Regions from separate parts of the Kitasatospora sp. NPDC051164 genome, predicted to be linked through region 1. Evidence: riboswitches for the same ligand, from Rfam matches in the RefSeq annotation. Region 1 holds a riboswitch; the other holds the start of a gene.

Region 1 (7,636 bases):
CTCATCGGAGCCTCCGGCGCGATCTCGGCCGTCCTGGGCGCCTATCTGCGCCTGCACCCGCGCGCCCGGGTGACCACCCTCGTCCCGCTGTTGTTCTTCCTGCCGCTGCGCTTCCCGGCCTGGCTGGTGCTCGGCCTCTGGTTCGCCCTGCAGTGGTGGTCGGTGCATTCGGCGGGCCCGGGGGTGGCCTACCTGGTCCACGTGATCGGCTTCTCGGCCGGCTTCCTCTACACCTGCACGGTGGTTCGCCACCCCTCGCGACGACCCGGCTGACGCCCGATACGCTGGCGGCACCCCACAAAGGAGCCCGAACAGTGATCACCGCCATCGTCCTGATCAAGACCAGTGTCGACCGCATCCCGGAGATCGCCGAGGCCATCGCCGCCATCGAGGGCGTCAGCGAGGTCTACTCGGTGACCGGCGGATACGACCTGGTGGCGATGGTCCGGGTGCGCCGCCACGACGACCTGGCCGAGGTCATCCCGGGCCGGCTCAACAAGGTCCCGGGCGTGGCCCACACCGAGACCCAGATCGCCTTCCGCACCTACTCCCAGCACGACCTGGAAGCCGCCTTCGCCCTCGGCCTGGACGAGTAGCGGGGCCGGGGCCTCAGCCCTCCCGGCGGGTGTCCACGACGCAACGCCCGCCCTCGTTGCGGTAGTTCCAGGCCGCGCCGTCCGTGACCAGCTCCCGAACGGCGGTCAGGAAGCGGTCGATGTGCTCGTCCGGCGTCCCGGCGCCGAAGCTCACCCGGATCGCGTTCAGGCTGCGCTCACCCGGCAGCGAGGGCTCCGGCGCACCGCACTCCGACGGCGGGGTGTCCTCGTCACCGAGCAGGGTCCGCACCAGCGGGTGGGCGCAGAACAGGCCGTCGCGCACCCCGATGCCGTACTCGGCGGACAGCGCGGCCGAGAAGTGCGAGCTGTTCCAGCCCCGGACGACGAAGGACAGCACGCCCACCCGGGCGGAGCCGGCGCCGAACAGGTTCAGCACCTTGACCTGGGGGATCCGCGCCAGCCCCGCAGTCAGCCGGTCGACCAGCTGCCGCTCGCGGGCCTCCAGCGCGTCGAAGCCGGCCTCGCTCAGCGCCCGGCAGGCCGAGGCGATCGCGTAGGCGCCGATGACGTTCGGCGAACCGGCCTCGTGCCGGGCCGGGCCGGTGTGCCACTGCACGGCCACCGAGCCGTCCGTCTCCCGAGCCACCGTGCGGGTCGCTCCGCCGCCGGCCAGGTACGGCTCGGCCGCGTCCAGCCAGTCCGCCCGGCCGGCCAGCACCCCGGCGCCGAACGGCGCGTAGATCTTGTGGCCGGAGAAGGCGATCCAGTCGACGTCCAGCTCGCGCACCGAGACCCGGTGGTGCGGGGCCAGCTGGGCGGCGTCCAGCACCACCCGGGCACCGTTCCGGTGCGCGGTCTCGGTCAGCTCGGCGACCGGCCACAGCTCGCCGGTCACGTTGGAGGCGCCGGTGACGCAGAGCAGCTTGGGGCCCTCGGGCGCCTCGGTGAGCGCGGCGTCCAGGGCGGCCACCGCCTCGGCCCGCGAGCGCGGCGCGCGCAGGTAGGTGACGCCCAGTCCGGCGTGCGCCCAGGGCAGCAGCGAGGCGTGGTGCTCGGTCTCGAAGGCGAACACCCGGGTGCCGGCCGGAACGGCGGCGGCGAGCAGGTTGAGCGAGTCGGTGGTGGCCCGGGTGAAGACCACCTGGTCGCCCTCGCGCAGGTCGAGGAACTCGGCGACGGTGCGGCGGCTCTGCTCGAAGAGGTCGGTGGACAGCTGCGAGAGGTACCCGGCCCCGCGGTGCACGCTGCCGTAGTACGGCGCGTAGGCGGCGACGTCGTCCCACACCCGCTGCAGCGCCGGCGCGCTGGCCGCGTAGTCGAGCGCCGCGTAGCCGACCTTGTCACCGCTGGCGAGCGGGACCTGGACGTCGGCGCCGAGGACCGCGAGGGGGGTGCCGATCTCGGTGGAGAGAGACATGAGGATGCACTCCTTCGGGGGTATGGGACCCCGGGAGTGCCAAGTCGTCGGGCGTCCGCGCTTGCCGCACGGACGGTTTGCCGTGGCGACCCGGTCCTCACCCAGGGCACCCCGCCACGGACGGAGGGTTGCCGGACAGCAAGCTGGGGCTTTGGCGCTGTCACTCATGACCTGCCGAAGACTCTAGGTCGGGTCCAGCGGGTGGTCAAACGGGCATCCACCATCCGGACAGCCGGGGAGCCCGCGCCGGCGTACCGGCACGGGCTCCCAACTACCGCTTCAGCTCCGGCTGGTGGCCTCCGACCAGCGCCGCAGCAGGTCCTGCGCGGCGCCCGAGTCGATGGCCTCCGCCGCCCGCGCCATGCCCGCCGCGAGCTGCTCCACCAGCGGCGCGTCGCCCAGGTCGAGCGCGACCAGCGCCGCCGCCGTGTTCAGCAGGACGGCGTCCCGCACCGGCCCGCGCTCGCCCGCCAGCAGCCGGCGCGCGACCTCGGCGTTGTAGGCGGGGTCCCCGCCGCGCAGCGTCTCGATGCCGACCAGTTCGATGCCGACCTCCCGCGGGTCGAAGGAGGTCTCGGTGACCACCCCGTCGCGCACCACCCACACCCGCGAGGTGGTGGTGATGGTCAGCTCGTCCAGCCCGTCGTCGCCGCGGAAGACCAGCGCCGTCGAGCCGCGCCGGGCGAGCACGCCGGCGATGAGCCCGGCCAGCCGCGTGTCGAAGCAGCCGATGGCGTGGGAGGTGACCTTGGCCGGGTTGGTCAGCGGGCCGAGGATGTTGAAGGCCGTCGGCACCCCGAGGTCGCGCCGGGCGGTGGCGGCGTGCCGCATCGAGGGGTGGAACTTCGCCGCGAAGCAGAAGGTGAGTCCGACCTCCTCGGCGACCTGGGCGACCCGCCGGGCGGAGAGGTCCAGCGCCACGCCGAGCTTCGCCAGCACGTCCGAGGACCCGGTGGACGAGGAGGCGGCCCGGTTGCCGTGCTTGACCACCTTGGCGCCGGCGGCCGCCGCGACGATCGCCGACATCGTGGAGATGTTGACGGTCTTCGCCCGGTCGCCGCCGGTGCCGACGATGTCCACCGCCGGGCCGGGGATCTCCAGCGGTTCGGCGTGCGCGTACATCGCGTCCACCAGACCGGTGACCTCGTCGACCGTCTCGCCCTTGGCCCGCAGCGCGATCATGAAGCCGGCCACCTGGGCGGGGGACGCCTCGCCGCTCATGATCCGGTCCATGGCCCACGCGGTGGCCGAGCGGTCGAGGTCCTCCCCCCGCAACAGCGCCGCCAGGATGTCCGGCCAGGAGCGGACCACCTGCGCGGGGTCGCTACCGCCGTTCGCAGGGTTCACGTTCACCATGGCTGACTCCAGCTGTTGTCGGTTCCCCCGCTCCGGGGGACGTCCGTACGGTTGGGAGCCAGCCTATCCAGCGGCGGGGCGCCTACGGCCCTGTCTTCTCTAGTACTGAGACACCGCCGCTCAGCGGCCGGCCGGAGCCCGCTTCGCCAGCCGTGCCCGCAGCAGGGTGGCGACCGCCTCGGCCAGCGCCACCGGGTCCACCGGTCGGGAGATCGCGGCATCGGCCCGGCTCCAGGCGGCGAGCCAGGAGTCCTGCGGCCGGCCGATCAGCACCAGCACCGGCGGGCAGCCGTAGATCTCGTCCTTCAACTGGCGCCCGAGCCCCAGCCCGCCGGCCGGGACCGCCTCGCCGTCCAGCACGCAGAGGTCCACGCCACCCTTCTCCAGTGCCTTGAGCACCGCGGGGGTGGTCGCGCACTCCAGGTAGGACAGCTCGGGAAGATCCTCGGCAGGCCGGCGGCCGAGCGCCGTCAGCACCTGCTCGCGGGTGTTGCGATCGTCGCTGTAGACGAGGACGGTGAGCGTCTCATCGGTCGTGTACGCCATGGACCCTGCTCCCTCAAGTGTGATCCGGACCACGTTCGCCTGATCCGGATGCTACTCCCGATCACCCTCCGCCGAGGGCCCCTCGCGCACGTTCCTGCTCAAGGCGCCGCGCCCTGGGCTCACCCGCCTGGAGGACGGCCCGTCACCCGGGCCCGCCCAGTCCACCCGTACGGCCGACCCCGGCCTCTCCCCCTACCTCCCGCGGCTACTCCGGCCGTGCGGCGACGCGCCGGGCAACGGGGTCGTAGGCTGCTCCGAGGAACCGTCAGAAAAGGGACACGCCGCTGCTCAGCCCCCATCCGGGCACCCCGTCGCCCCCCAAGCGGGCATACCGCACGCACCGGACACTCCGAGGGACACCCCCCGGCGTGAAGACGGAATAAGGGACCGACATAATGTCCGTCGTGGCGACAGCAACAGCAGTAGAAACCGGGCACGCGCACGGATCGGTCAACCGGCCGAACATGGTCAGCGTCGGAACGATCGTCTGGCTCAGTTCCGAGTTGATGTTCTTCGCGGCCCTCTTCGCGATGTACTTCACGCTCCGCTCCGTCAAGGGAGCCGAGTTCTGGACCGAGAAGGCTCACGCCCTCAACGTGCCGTTCTCCTCGGTCAACACCACCGTCCTGGTGCTCTCCTCGCTCACCTGCCAGCTCGGCGTGTTCGCCGCCGAGCGCGGTGACGTGAAGAAGCTCCGCATGTGGTTCATCATCACGTTCATGATGGGCGCGGTCTTCATCGGCGGCCAGGTCTTCGAGTACACCGAGCTGGTCAAGAAGGACGGCCTGTCGCTGTCCTCCGACCCGTACGGCACGGTGTTCTACCTGACCACCGGCTTCCACGGCCTGCACGTGACGGGTGGTCTGATCGCCTTCCTGCTGGTCCTGGGACGGACGTACGCAGCCAAGCGCTTCACGCACGAGCAGGCCACCGCCGCGATCGTCGTGTCGTACTACTGGCACTTCGTCGACGTCGTGTGGATCGGCCTGTTCGCGACCATCTACCTGATCAAGTAACCAGCTGATCAGGTCGCTGGCCACCGGCTGCGGCCCCCGCCCTCACCGGCGACGGGCCGCTTCTGCCGGTGCCGACGCTCCCACCGACCGACCGCGCGCGCAGCCCTTAGACAGGCAGCCTCGTGCCGGCCAGACCGGCCGCCGGGTGCACCCACCAGTCGACCAGATCCTGACACCGGGGTTATTCCGTGAAAAAGCTCTCCGCACGACGGCGCCACCCATTGGCGGCGCTGGTCGTCCTACTTCTCGCCCTGGCGGCAACCGGGGGGCTGTACGCCGCGTTCGCTCCCGCCGACAAGGCGCAGGCCGACGTCGCCGCGCAGTCGCTCGCGATCGATGAGGGCAAGAAGCTCTTCGCCGTCGGTTGCTCCTCCTGTCACGGCCTGAACGGCCAGGGCGGCAGTGACGGTCCCAGCCTGGTCGGCGTCGGCTCCGCCTCCGTCGACTTCCAGGTCGGTACCGGCCGCATGCCGGCCCAGCAGCCCGGCGCCCAGGTGCCGCGCAAGAAGAACATCTACACGCAGGCCGAGATCGACCAGCTCGCCGCCTTCGTGGCCTCCCTCGGTCCCGGCCCGGTGACCCCGAAGGAGGAGCAGTACACCTCGACCAACCCGGAGGACATCTCCAAGGGTGGCGAGCTGTTCCGCACCAACTGCGCCCAGTGCCACAACTTCGCCGGCCAGGGTGGTGCCCTGACCAAGGGCAAGTACGCCCCGTCGCTGGAGGGCGTGGACGCCAAGCACATCTACGAGGCCATGCAGACCGGCCCGCAGCAGATGCCGTCGTTCCCGGACACCACCATGCCCGAGGAGCAGAAGAAGCAGATCGTGGCCTTCGTCCGCCACACCACCAGCGAAGAGCCCAACCCCGGCGGTCTCACGCTCGGCAGCCTCGGTCCGGTGACCGAGGGCCTGTTCGGCTGGATCTTCGGTCTTGGCACGCTCATCGCGGTCGCGATCTGGGTCGCCGCCCACACCACCAAGGCCAAGAAGTCATGAGCCACGACATGTCAGAAGAGAAGCTCCCGGAGTCGCACGGCTCCGCCGGCGAGGTCGCCGACCACGGCAACCCCTTCGCCGACCCGGGCCTGCCGGCCCACGAGCCCCGTCGCACCGACATCGACGAGCGGGCCGCGCAGCGGGCCGAGCGCCAGGTGTCGCTGATGTTCGTGATCTCGATGCTCGCCACCGTCGGCTTCATCGCCTCGTACGTGGCCATCGACCCGGACAAGATCGTCTACATCTTCCCGCTGGGCAAGGTCAGCGCGATGAACTTCGCGCTGGGCCTGACCCTGGGCGTCGCCCTCTTCATGATCGGCGCGGGCGCGGTCCACTGGGCCCGCACCCTGATGTCGGACGTCGAGCTGCCGGCCGAGCGTCACCCGATCGAGGCCTCCGACGAGGTCCGCGCGGACGTCATCGACCAGTTCAAGACCGGTGCCGCCGAGTCCGGCTTCGGCCGCCGCAAGATGATCCGCAACACCCTCATCGGTTCGATGGCGCTGGTCCCGCTCTCCGGCGTGGTCCTGCTCCGCGACCTCGGCCCGCTCCCGGAGAAGAAGCTCCAGGAGACCGGCTGGAAGGAGGCGACCCCGGCCAAGCCGCTGCCGCTCGTCAACATGAACACCCTGCAGCAGATGAAGCCCGAGGACATCGCCATCGGTTCGCTGACCTTCGCCATGCCGGAGGGCCTGTCCACGCACGACGAGGACTTCCAGCAGCGGATCGCCAAGGACGCCCTGATGCTGGTGCGCATCGCGCCGGACGACATCAAGGACGACAAGTCCAGGGAGCTGGGTTTCGAGGGCATCCTCGCCTACTCCAAGATCTGCACCCACGTCGGCTGCCCGATCAGCCTGTACGAGCAGCAGACCCACCACGCGCTCTGCCCCTGCCACCAGTCGACCTTCGACCTGGCGGACGGCGCGCGCGTCATCTTCGGCCCGGCCGGTCACCCCCTGCCGCAGCTGAAGATCACCACTGACGACAAGGGCAACCTGGTCGCCACCGGCGACTTCGCGGAGCCTGTCGGCCCGAGCTTCTGGGAGCGTGCTCGATGAGTAGCGCGAGCAGCACCACCACCGGTGCCGCCAAGCCTTCCAGCACGCGTGCCAAGCCCACCAACAAGTGGGAAGCCGCAGCTGACTGGACGGACGGCCGGCTGGGGATCTACTCCCTCGCCAAGGCCAACCTGCGGAAGATCTTCCCGGACCACTGGTCCTTCATGCTGGGCGAGATCTGCCTCTACACGTTCGTCATCATCATCCTGACCGGCGTCTACCTGACGCTGTTCTTCAAGCCGTCGATGGCCGAGGTCGTCTACAACGGCTCGTACGTGCCGCTCAAGGGCATCGGGATGTCCGAGGCGTACGCCTCGACGATGAACATCAGCTTCGAGGTCCGCGGCGGTCTGCTGATCCGTCAGATCCACCACTGGGCCGCCCTGGTCTTCGTGGCCGCGATGCTCGTGCACATGATGCGCGTGTTCTTCACCGGCGCGTTCCGCAAGCCGCGTGAGATCAACTGGGTCTTCGGCTTCCTGCTGCTGGTCCTGGGCATGTTCGACGGCTTCTTCGGCTATTCGCTGCCGGACGACCTGCTGTCGGGTACCGGTATCCGCTTCATGGAAGGCGCGATCCTCGCCGTCCCGCTGGTGGGCACCTACGTCCAGATGTTCCTCTACGGGGGCGAGTTCCCCGGCACCGACATCATCCCGCGGTTCTTCACGATCCACGTGCTGCTGAT
Region 2 (7,636 bases), on a different contig from region 1:
GCCGGGGGTGACCCCGTACGGGCTTCCGCTGGGGCCGGAGGAGGCGCCGGCGGAGTCCATGCTGTGGACGCTGAGCGGTGGCGGGAGCATCTCCGACGACGTGGGCAACTACACCATCGACAGCGCCCAGAACCAGGCGACGTTCGGCTGGCTGAAGAGCAACCTGGTGAGCACCGGGCTGACGTACCCGGACCCGGGGAAGATGAACCGCACCCCGGTGTTCCAGGACTTCGCGGCCGGGAAGGTCGCGATGCTGAACGGGCATCCGACGCTGCTGCGGATGGCGACCACCGGGAACATCGAGTTCGGGACGGCGCCGATCCCGAAGAAGGACGGCGTGGGGCGGACCGGGAGCCTCGGGGTCGCGGACTGGATGATGGCGTTCAAGGCGAACGGGCACAAGAACGAGATCAAGAAGTTCCTGTCGTTCGTCTACACCAAGGACAACCAGCTGAAGTTCGACGAGCAGTACAACCTGCTGCCGGTCACCCAGGACGCCTTCGACCAGATGTCGACGGACCCGAAGCACACGGACCTCAAGCAGTTCGCGGTCGGGCTGACCAACGCGAGCTTCTACCCGTTCGGGGACCCGGCGTGGGGCGAGGTCAGCAACCGGATCAAGGCGGGGATCGGGCAGGCCGCGACGGGGGACCCGAAGGTGGTGCTCGGGGGGCTGCAGGACGCGGCGGTGCAGGAGGCGGCGCGGGTCCGCAAGTAGACCGTACGGAGGGCCCGGCCGGTGAGGCCCGGCCCCGGGGGTTCCCGGGCCGGGCCTCGACGTGTCTTCATGCAGAAGAGCCGCTCAGGGGAGCGTGATCGCGTAGGCCTTGCGGAGGGTCTCGTGGACCGTCCACGTGGTGCGGTCGCCCTCCCGCAGGACCGCGCAGTCGCCGGGGCCGACCTCCAGGGTCGGGCCGCCCTCGATCTCGATGGTGGCCCGGCCGCTGAGCACCACGAACATCTCGTCGGCCTCGACGTCGGTGACCACGCCGGGGGTGATCTGCCAGATGCCGCGCAGCTGACGGCCGTCGGCGGACTCGGCGAGGACCCTGCCGGTGACCTCGGGAGCGCCGGAGACGATCTGGGACGGGTCGAGCGGGTCGGGTTCGAGGTCGGCGGCGGGGATGTGCAGGGCGAAGCTGGGCGTGGTCATGGGGCGACGTTAGCGGCGGCGGGGGAGCGGTGGGGCGAGCAGTGTGTGTCGGGGTCGCGCGGGAGAATGACACTCCGTAGTGGCGGGCTCAGGCGTGTGGAGGTGGGTGCGGTGGGCGAGCTGAGTGCGCGGGACCGGGCGGTGCTGGCGCTGGAGGGGCGGCAGTGGCGGACGGCGGGCGCCAAGGAGCGGGCGATCCGCGAGGAGCTGGGCCTCTCCTCCACGCGGTACTACCAACTGCTGAACGCGCTGCTGGACCGGGAGGAGGCGCTGGCGCACGCGCCGGTGCTGGTGAACCGGCTGCGGCGGGTGCGGGCCGCCCGGAGGGAGGCGCGCTGAGCCGGGCGTTCCGCGCCGGGGCCGGGGGTATGTGCCCCGGTATGGGATTCGGTTTGGGATTCGAAGAGACGTGGGCGCCGGGCACCGAGGCCGGACGGGAGGGCGTGCGGGCGATCCTGCGGGCGCCCCGGGAGGCGGTGATCGGGCTGGACTTCGACGGGACGCTGGCGCCGATCGTCGCGGACCCGAGCCGGGCCAGGGCGCACCCGGGCGTGGCGGGGGCGCTGCGGGTGCTGGCGTCGTCGGTGCGGTCCGTGGTGGTGGTGACGGGGCGGCCGGCGCTGTTGGCGGTGGAGTACGGCGGGCTGGCCGGGGTGCCGGGGGTCGTGGTGCTGGGGCACTACGGGGCCGAGCGGTGGGAGGACGGCGAGGTGACGGCGCCGGAGGTGCACCCGGGGGTGGCGGGGGTGCGGGAGGTGTTGCCGGGCGTGCTGGCGCGGGCCGGGGCGCCGGCGGGGACGGGCGTGGAGGACAAAGGGCGCTCGGTGGCGGTGCACACGCGGCGGACGGCGGCGCCCGAGGAGGCGCTGGAGCTGCTGCGTGCGCCGGTGGGGGAGCTGGCGGCCGAGTACGGACTGGTGGTGGAGCCCGGGCGGCTGGTGCTGGAGCTGCGGCCGCCGGGGGTGGACAAGGGGGCGGCGCTGACCGGGTTCCTGCGGGAGCGGGGGGCCCGTTCGGTGCTGTACGCGGGGGACGACCTGGGGGACGTGGCGGCCTTCGCGGCGGTGGAGAAGCTGCGGGGCGAGGGCGTGGCCGGGCTGCTGGTGTGCAGCGGGGCGGTGGGGGACGCGCCGGTGCGCGAACTCGCCGACCGGGCGGACCTGGTGGTCCCGGGCCCGGCCGGCGTGGTGGCGCTGCTGGAATCGCTGGGGGAGGCGCTTACAGCGCGTTGAGCTGGTCGAGGAACCACTGCTGCGGGGGGAGTGCGGTGGCCGCCGCCGCGAGGCGCTTGGTGCGGTCGGCGCGCTCCTCCTCGGGCATGGTGAGGGCGGCGTGCAGGGCGTCGGCGGTGGCGATGACGTCGTACGGGTTGACCGTCAGGGCGTCGTCGGCGAGCTCCGCGTGGGCGCCCGCCTCCCGGGAGAGGACCAGGGCACAGCCGTGGTCGGAGACCACCGGGACTTCCTTGGCCACCAGGTTCATGCCGTCCCGGATGGGGTTGACCAGGGCCACGTCGGCCAGGCGGTAGGCGGCGAGGGAGCGCGGGAAGTCGTCGTTGACGTGCAGGATCAGCGGCTGCCAGGCGGGGGTGGCGAACTCGTCGTTGATCTCTTCCGCGAGGTCCTGGACGGCGGCCGTGTAGTTCCGGTACTCGGCCAGGTCGGTCCGGGACGGGTAGGCGAACGCGATGTGGACCACCCGGTCGTGCCACTCGGGGCGGGTGCGGAGCAGGTGCCGGTAGGCCTGGAGGCCGCGGACGATGTTCTTGCTCAGCTCGGTGCGGTCGACCCGGACGATGGTGCGGCGGTCGCCGACGGCTTCGCGCAGGGCGGCGAGGCGTTCGTCGACGTCGGGGCGGTGCGAGCGTTCGCGCAGGAAGTCGGCGTCGGCGCCGAGGGCGTGCACGCCGAGGCGGGTGGTGCGGCCGTCGAGGGTGACGGTGAGTGCCTCGTGGTCGACGGTGGCATCGAGGAGGTCCGCGCAGCAGGCGGCGAAGGCGCGGGCCCAGCGCTCGGTGAGGAAGCCGGCCCGGTCGGCGCCCAGGATGCCGGTGAGGACGGCGCGGGCGACGTCGTCGGGGAGCAGCCGGTAGTACTCGGGCGGGGCCCAGGGGGTGTGCGAGAAGTGGCCGATCCGCAGGTCGGGGCGGGCTGCGCGGAGCAGGGCCGGGGTGAGGGAGAGGTGGTAGTCCTGGACCAGGACCGCGGCGTTCGGGGCGGCTTCGGCCGCCAGGGCCTCGGCGAAGGCGGCGTTGTAGGCCCGGTAGGCGGCCCATTCGGTGCGGAAGGCGGCGTCGAAGGAGGGCGCGGTGGGGGTCGCGTAGAGCAGGTGGTGGACGAACCAGAGGGTGGAGTTGGCGACGCCGTTGTAGGCGCGGGCGAAGGTCTCGGGGTCGATGGCCAGCATCCGGACGGCCTGCCCGCCGACGTCGTGGCCGGCCAGGTCGAGGCGGCCGCGGGGGGCTTGCTCGGCGGCTCTGCGGTCCGCCTCCCCCAGGGCGGCGCAGACCCAGACCGCGTTCGGGTCGTCGATCGCGGAGAGGCCGGAGACCAGGCCCCCGCCGCCGCGCCGCAGGGTCAGCGTGCCGTCGTCGGCGGTGCTGAACGACACCGGTCCCCGGTTGGATGCCACCAGGACGGGGGCGGTGCCGGTCGCACTCGAACGTTCGGTCGTGAGATCGCCCATGGTTGGCATGTTGCCGTGGGTCAGGCGCGGCAAACCCGGGTCCCGTCCTCAGTTCCCCCGGGGCCGCCCTCGGTCAGTGGCGGATCGCGTATTCGGGGACGGTGTGCATCGGGGGGCGCTCCAGGGCGGTCACCGGGTGGGTGTGGGCAGTGAAGGCGCGGGTCTGCGGGTCGCGGGTGAACTGGGTGAGCTGCGGGAGGAGGAGGTCGGCGGAGGCCTTGAGCCGGTGGGCGCGGTCGAGGCGTTCGAGGGCGGTGCGGTAGATGGTGGCGGCCATCCGGCCGAGGGCCTGGCCGTCCTGGTGGCGGTGGTGCCGGACGCCGACGTCCACCTGGGCCAGGGCGTCCAGGCCTACCAGCTCCAACGCGTCGACCAGCAGGCCGAGTTCGACGCCGTAACCGGTGGGGAAGGGCAGTCGTTCGAGCAGGGAGCGGCGGGCCGCGTACTCGCCGCCGAGGGGCTGGACGAAACCGGCGAGTTCCGGCCAGTGGAGGTTGAGCAGGGGGCGGGCGACGAGTTCGGTGACGCGGCCGCCGCCGGCCGGGACGACGGCACCGGATTCCGTCTCGAGAGGACGGTCGTACATGGCCTTGACCAGCTGGATGGACTCGTCGGTCAGCAGGGGGCCGACGATGCCGGAGACGAAGGCCGGGTCGAACTCGCGCAGGTCGGCGTCCACGAAGCAGACGATGTCGCCGCGGGTGACCAGCAGCGAGCGCCAGAGCACCTCGCCCTTGCCGGCGGCGGCGGGCAGCCGGGGCAGGATGGCGTCGCGGTGCTCGACCCGGGCGCCGGCCTCGGCGGCGACGGCGGCGGTGGCGTCGGAGGAGCCGGAGTCGACCACGACGAGTTCGTCGACGAGCGGGAGGCGTTCCATCAGCTCGCGGCGGACGGTGCGGACGATGTCGCCGACGGTGGCCTCCTCGTCCAGGGCGGGGAGGACGACGCTGACCGTGCGCCCGGTGCGTTCCTTGGCCGCGAGGAGGGTGCGCACCGGCCGGTCGGCCGCGCTCCAGGAGCGGCGGCGCAGCCAGGACGCCGCCTGCGGAAGCAGCTCGGGAGTCGGTTCGGCGGGCACGGAAGTCTCCTCGGCGGGTGGGGTGGGACGGCTCATCTCGCGTGGCGGACGGTCCCGTTCAGGATTGACGCCTTCGGATACAGTCTTCGTACAGCGGCCGGACCTTCGCACGCCGGGGTCGCCGCTGAGTACCACCACAATTTCACAAGCTCATCCAGAGGGACTGAGGGAACGGCCCGTTGACGTCCCGGCAACCTTCTCGCGCGGCTGTTCTCGACAGGCCCCGGCGGGACAGGTGCCAATTCCGGCCTGTGGCGCGTCCGCGCCGCGGGGAAGATGAGGAGAGAGGCCTCGCCATCATGGCTATCGACACTGTCGCACCTGTTTCCGTGGACCTCGGCCCCGCCGTCGCGCTGTCCTGTCGGGAGTGCGGCACCCGATTCCCGCTCGGTCCCGACTTCGCGTGCCTGGAGTGCTTCGGCCCGCTGGAGATCGCCTACGAATTCGGCAGCGAGGGCGCCGAGGAGCTGCGCAAGCGGATCGAGGCCGGTCCGGCGTCCGTCTGGCGCTACGCGCCGCTGCTGCCGGTGCCGGCCGACGTGGCTTCCAAGCCCAACCTGAACCCGGGCTGGACCCCGCTGGTGAAGGCGGACAACCTGGGCCGGGAGCTCGGCTTCACCGCCCAGCTGCACATCAAGGACGACTCCGGGAACCCGACGCACTCCTTCAAGGACCGCGTGGTGGCCTGCGCCATCGAGGCCGCGCGGGCGTTCGGCTACACGACGCTGTCCTGCTCTTCCACCGGCAACCTGGCCGGCGCGGTGGGCGCGGCGGCCGCCCGGGCCGGGTTCCGGTCCTGCGTGTTCATCCCGCACGACCTGGAGCAGGGCAAGGTCGTCATGGCCGGGGTGTACGGCGGCGAGCTGGTCGGCATCGAGGGCAACTACGACGACGTGAACCGCTTCTGCTCGGAGCTGATCGGCGACCCGGCCGGCGAGGGCTGGGGCTTCGTCAACGTCAACCTGCGGCCGTACTACGGCGAGGGCTCCAAGACGCTGGCGTTCGAGATCTGCGAGCAGCTCGGCTGGCGGCTGCCGGAGCAGATCGTGATCCCGATCGCCTCGGGCTCGCAGCTGACGAAGATCGACAAGGGGCTGCAGGAGCTGATCAAGCTCGGCCTGGTCGAGGACCGGCCGTACCGGATCTTCGGCGCCCAGGCGGAGGGCTGCTCGCCGGTGTCGGCCGCCTTCAAGGCCGGCCGGGACGTGATCAAGCCGGTCAAGCCGGACACCATCGCCAAGTCGCTGGCGATCGGCAACCCGGCCGACGGCCCGTACGTGCTGGACATCGCCCGCCGGACGGGCGGCGCGGTGGAGGACGTCACGGATGCCGAGGTCGTGGCGGCGATCCGGCTGCTGGCGCGGACCGAGGGAATCTTCGCCGAGACCGCGGGCGGGGTGACCGTCGGCGTGCTGAAGAAGCTGGTCGAGACCGGACAGCTGGATCCGGCCAAGGAGACCGTCGCGATCAACACCGGCGACGGCCTGAAGACCCTGGACGCCGTCTCCGACGCCGGGATGACCGCCGTCATCCGCCCGACGCTGGACTCCTTCCGCGCCGCCGGCCTCGTGTCCGCCTGAACCACCTCCGCCCCGTGAGGCCCCACCCGCAAGGAGAGCCATGAGCGCCAACGTCCGCATCCCCACCATCCTGCGCACCTACACCGGCGGCGCCGCCGAGGTGACCGCCGAGGGCGTCACCCTGGCCGAGGTCATCGCCGACCTGGAGCAGAACCACGCGGGCATCTCCGCCCGCATCCTGGACGACGCCGGCAAGCTGCGCCGTTTCGTCAACGTCTACGTGAACGACGACGACGTGCGCTTCGCCGAGGGCCTGGCGACCGAGATCAAGGACGGCGCCAGCGTCTCGATCATCCCGGCGGTGGCCGGCGGCTGCTGAGCCGTGACGCCGGCTATTCGGCCGCCCGCCCGTACGGAATTCCGCTTTCCGTATGCGCGGGCGGCCGGTTGCATTCCGGCTGGAATATTTCCGAGTCGAGTCGGAGTAGAGTGTCGCTCGGCTGGGAACAGGGGTTCCCTTGCGGCCACCCGCGGTGTTCCGCCGGGGCGGCGTCCGGCCGGTGAGACCGGCTCGTGAAACATGTCAGGCGGATGTCAGAATTGCCGCGGGCATTTGGGTAATTCGTCCGCTATGTCCGGCGTTAAATGCCGAGATTTTCCCGATTCAGCCCGTGCTGTCCCTTGACGCTTCAGCGGAATTACCGGCGGCTGACCCTGTTGCAGAGGGCGTCGGTCCGGATACATTCAGCGGCGGTCGACGCAATCACCCGCTCACCGGAGGCCGTTGGGCGTCCCGTGCGGAGGGTTGCGGCGTGCACGGCTGCGCCCAGGGGGGGTTCCCCGGGCCGGCCTTCAAACCAATCCGGGCCCGCGACCTGCGGGCACGTGAAGGGCCAGCACAGCACTAGGGGAGTTCGGAATGGCTCAGGGCACCGTCAAGTGGTTCAACGCGGAGAAGGGCTACGGCTTCATCGCGGTCGACGGTGGTGCGGACGTCTTCGTCCACTACAGCGCGATCCAGATGGACGGCTACCGCACCCTCGAGGAGGGCCAGCGGGTCGAGTTCGAGATCTCTCAGGGACAGAAGGGCCCGCAGGCGGACATGGTCCGCGCCGCGGTCTGACCCCTTCCGACCCCAGGAGCTCGGCGCGGCCCTACGGCTGGTGACCACTCGCTTCTCGACGGGCCCGTGCGACACGC

The links. A riboswitch is a leader RNA that binds a small molecule or an ion and turns the genes downstream of it on or off. The one in region 1 is predicted to bind S-adenosylmethionine.
Region 2: another riboswitch for S-adenosylmethionine. It lies ahead of thrC (threonine synthase); the one in region 1 lies ahead of ACIBEC_RS07590 (aminotransferase class V-fold PLP-dependent enzyme).

The regions. Positions count from the first base shown of each region.
Region 1 is NZ_JBITFB010000004.1:116,258-123,893, forward strand. Features, by position in the region: gene ACIBEC_RS07580 (rhomboid family intramembrane serine protease) at 1-273, shown strand, start outside; gene ACIBEC_RS07585 (Lrp/AsnC ligand binding domain-containing protein) at 315-596, shown strand; gene ACIBEC_RS07590 (aminotransferase class V-fold PLP-dependent enzyme) at 610-1,974, opposite strand; SAM riboswitch class IV at 2,027-2,146, opposite strand; gene trpD (anthranilate phosphoribosyltransferase) at 2,254-3,330, opposite strand; gene ACIBEC_RS07600 (hypothetical protein) at 3,451-3,876, opposite strand; gene ACIBEC_RS07605 (heme-copper oxidase subunit III) at 4,272-4,892, shown strand; gene ACIBEC_RS07610 (c-type cytochrome) at 5,081-5,890, shown strand; gene ACIBEC_RS07615 (Rieske 2Fe-2S domain-containing protein) at 5,899-6,951, shown strand; gene ACIBEC_RS07620 (cytochrome bc complex cytochrome b subunit) at 6,948-7,636, shown strand, end outside.
Region 2 is NZ_JBITFB010000009.1:1,941-9,576, forward strand. Features, by position in the region: gene ACIBEC_RS15100 (extracellular solute-binding protein) at 1-718, shown strand, start outside; gene ACIBEC_RS15105 (cupin domain-containing protein) at 803-1,153, opposite strand; gene ACIBEC_RS15110 (DUF3263 domain-containing protein) at 1,220-1,492, shown strand; gene otsB (trehalose-phosphatase) at 1,534-2,385, shown strand; gene ACIBEC_RS15120 (trehalose-6-phosphate synthase) at 2,372-3,838, opposite strand; gene ACIBEC_RS15125 (glucosyl-3-phosphoglycerate synthase) at 3,912-4,892, opposite strand; SAM riboswitch class I at 5,064-5,199, shown strand; gene thrC (threonine synthase) at 5,216-6,496, shown strand; gene ACIBEC_RS15135 (MoaD/ThiS family protein) at 6,537-6,815, shown strand; gene ACIBEC_RS15140 (cold-shock protein) at 7,356-7,559, shown strand.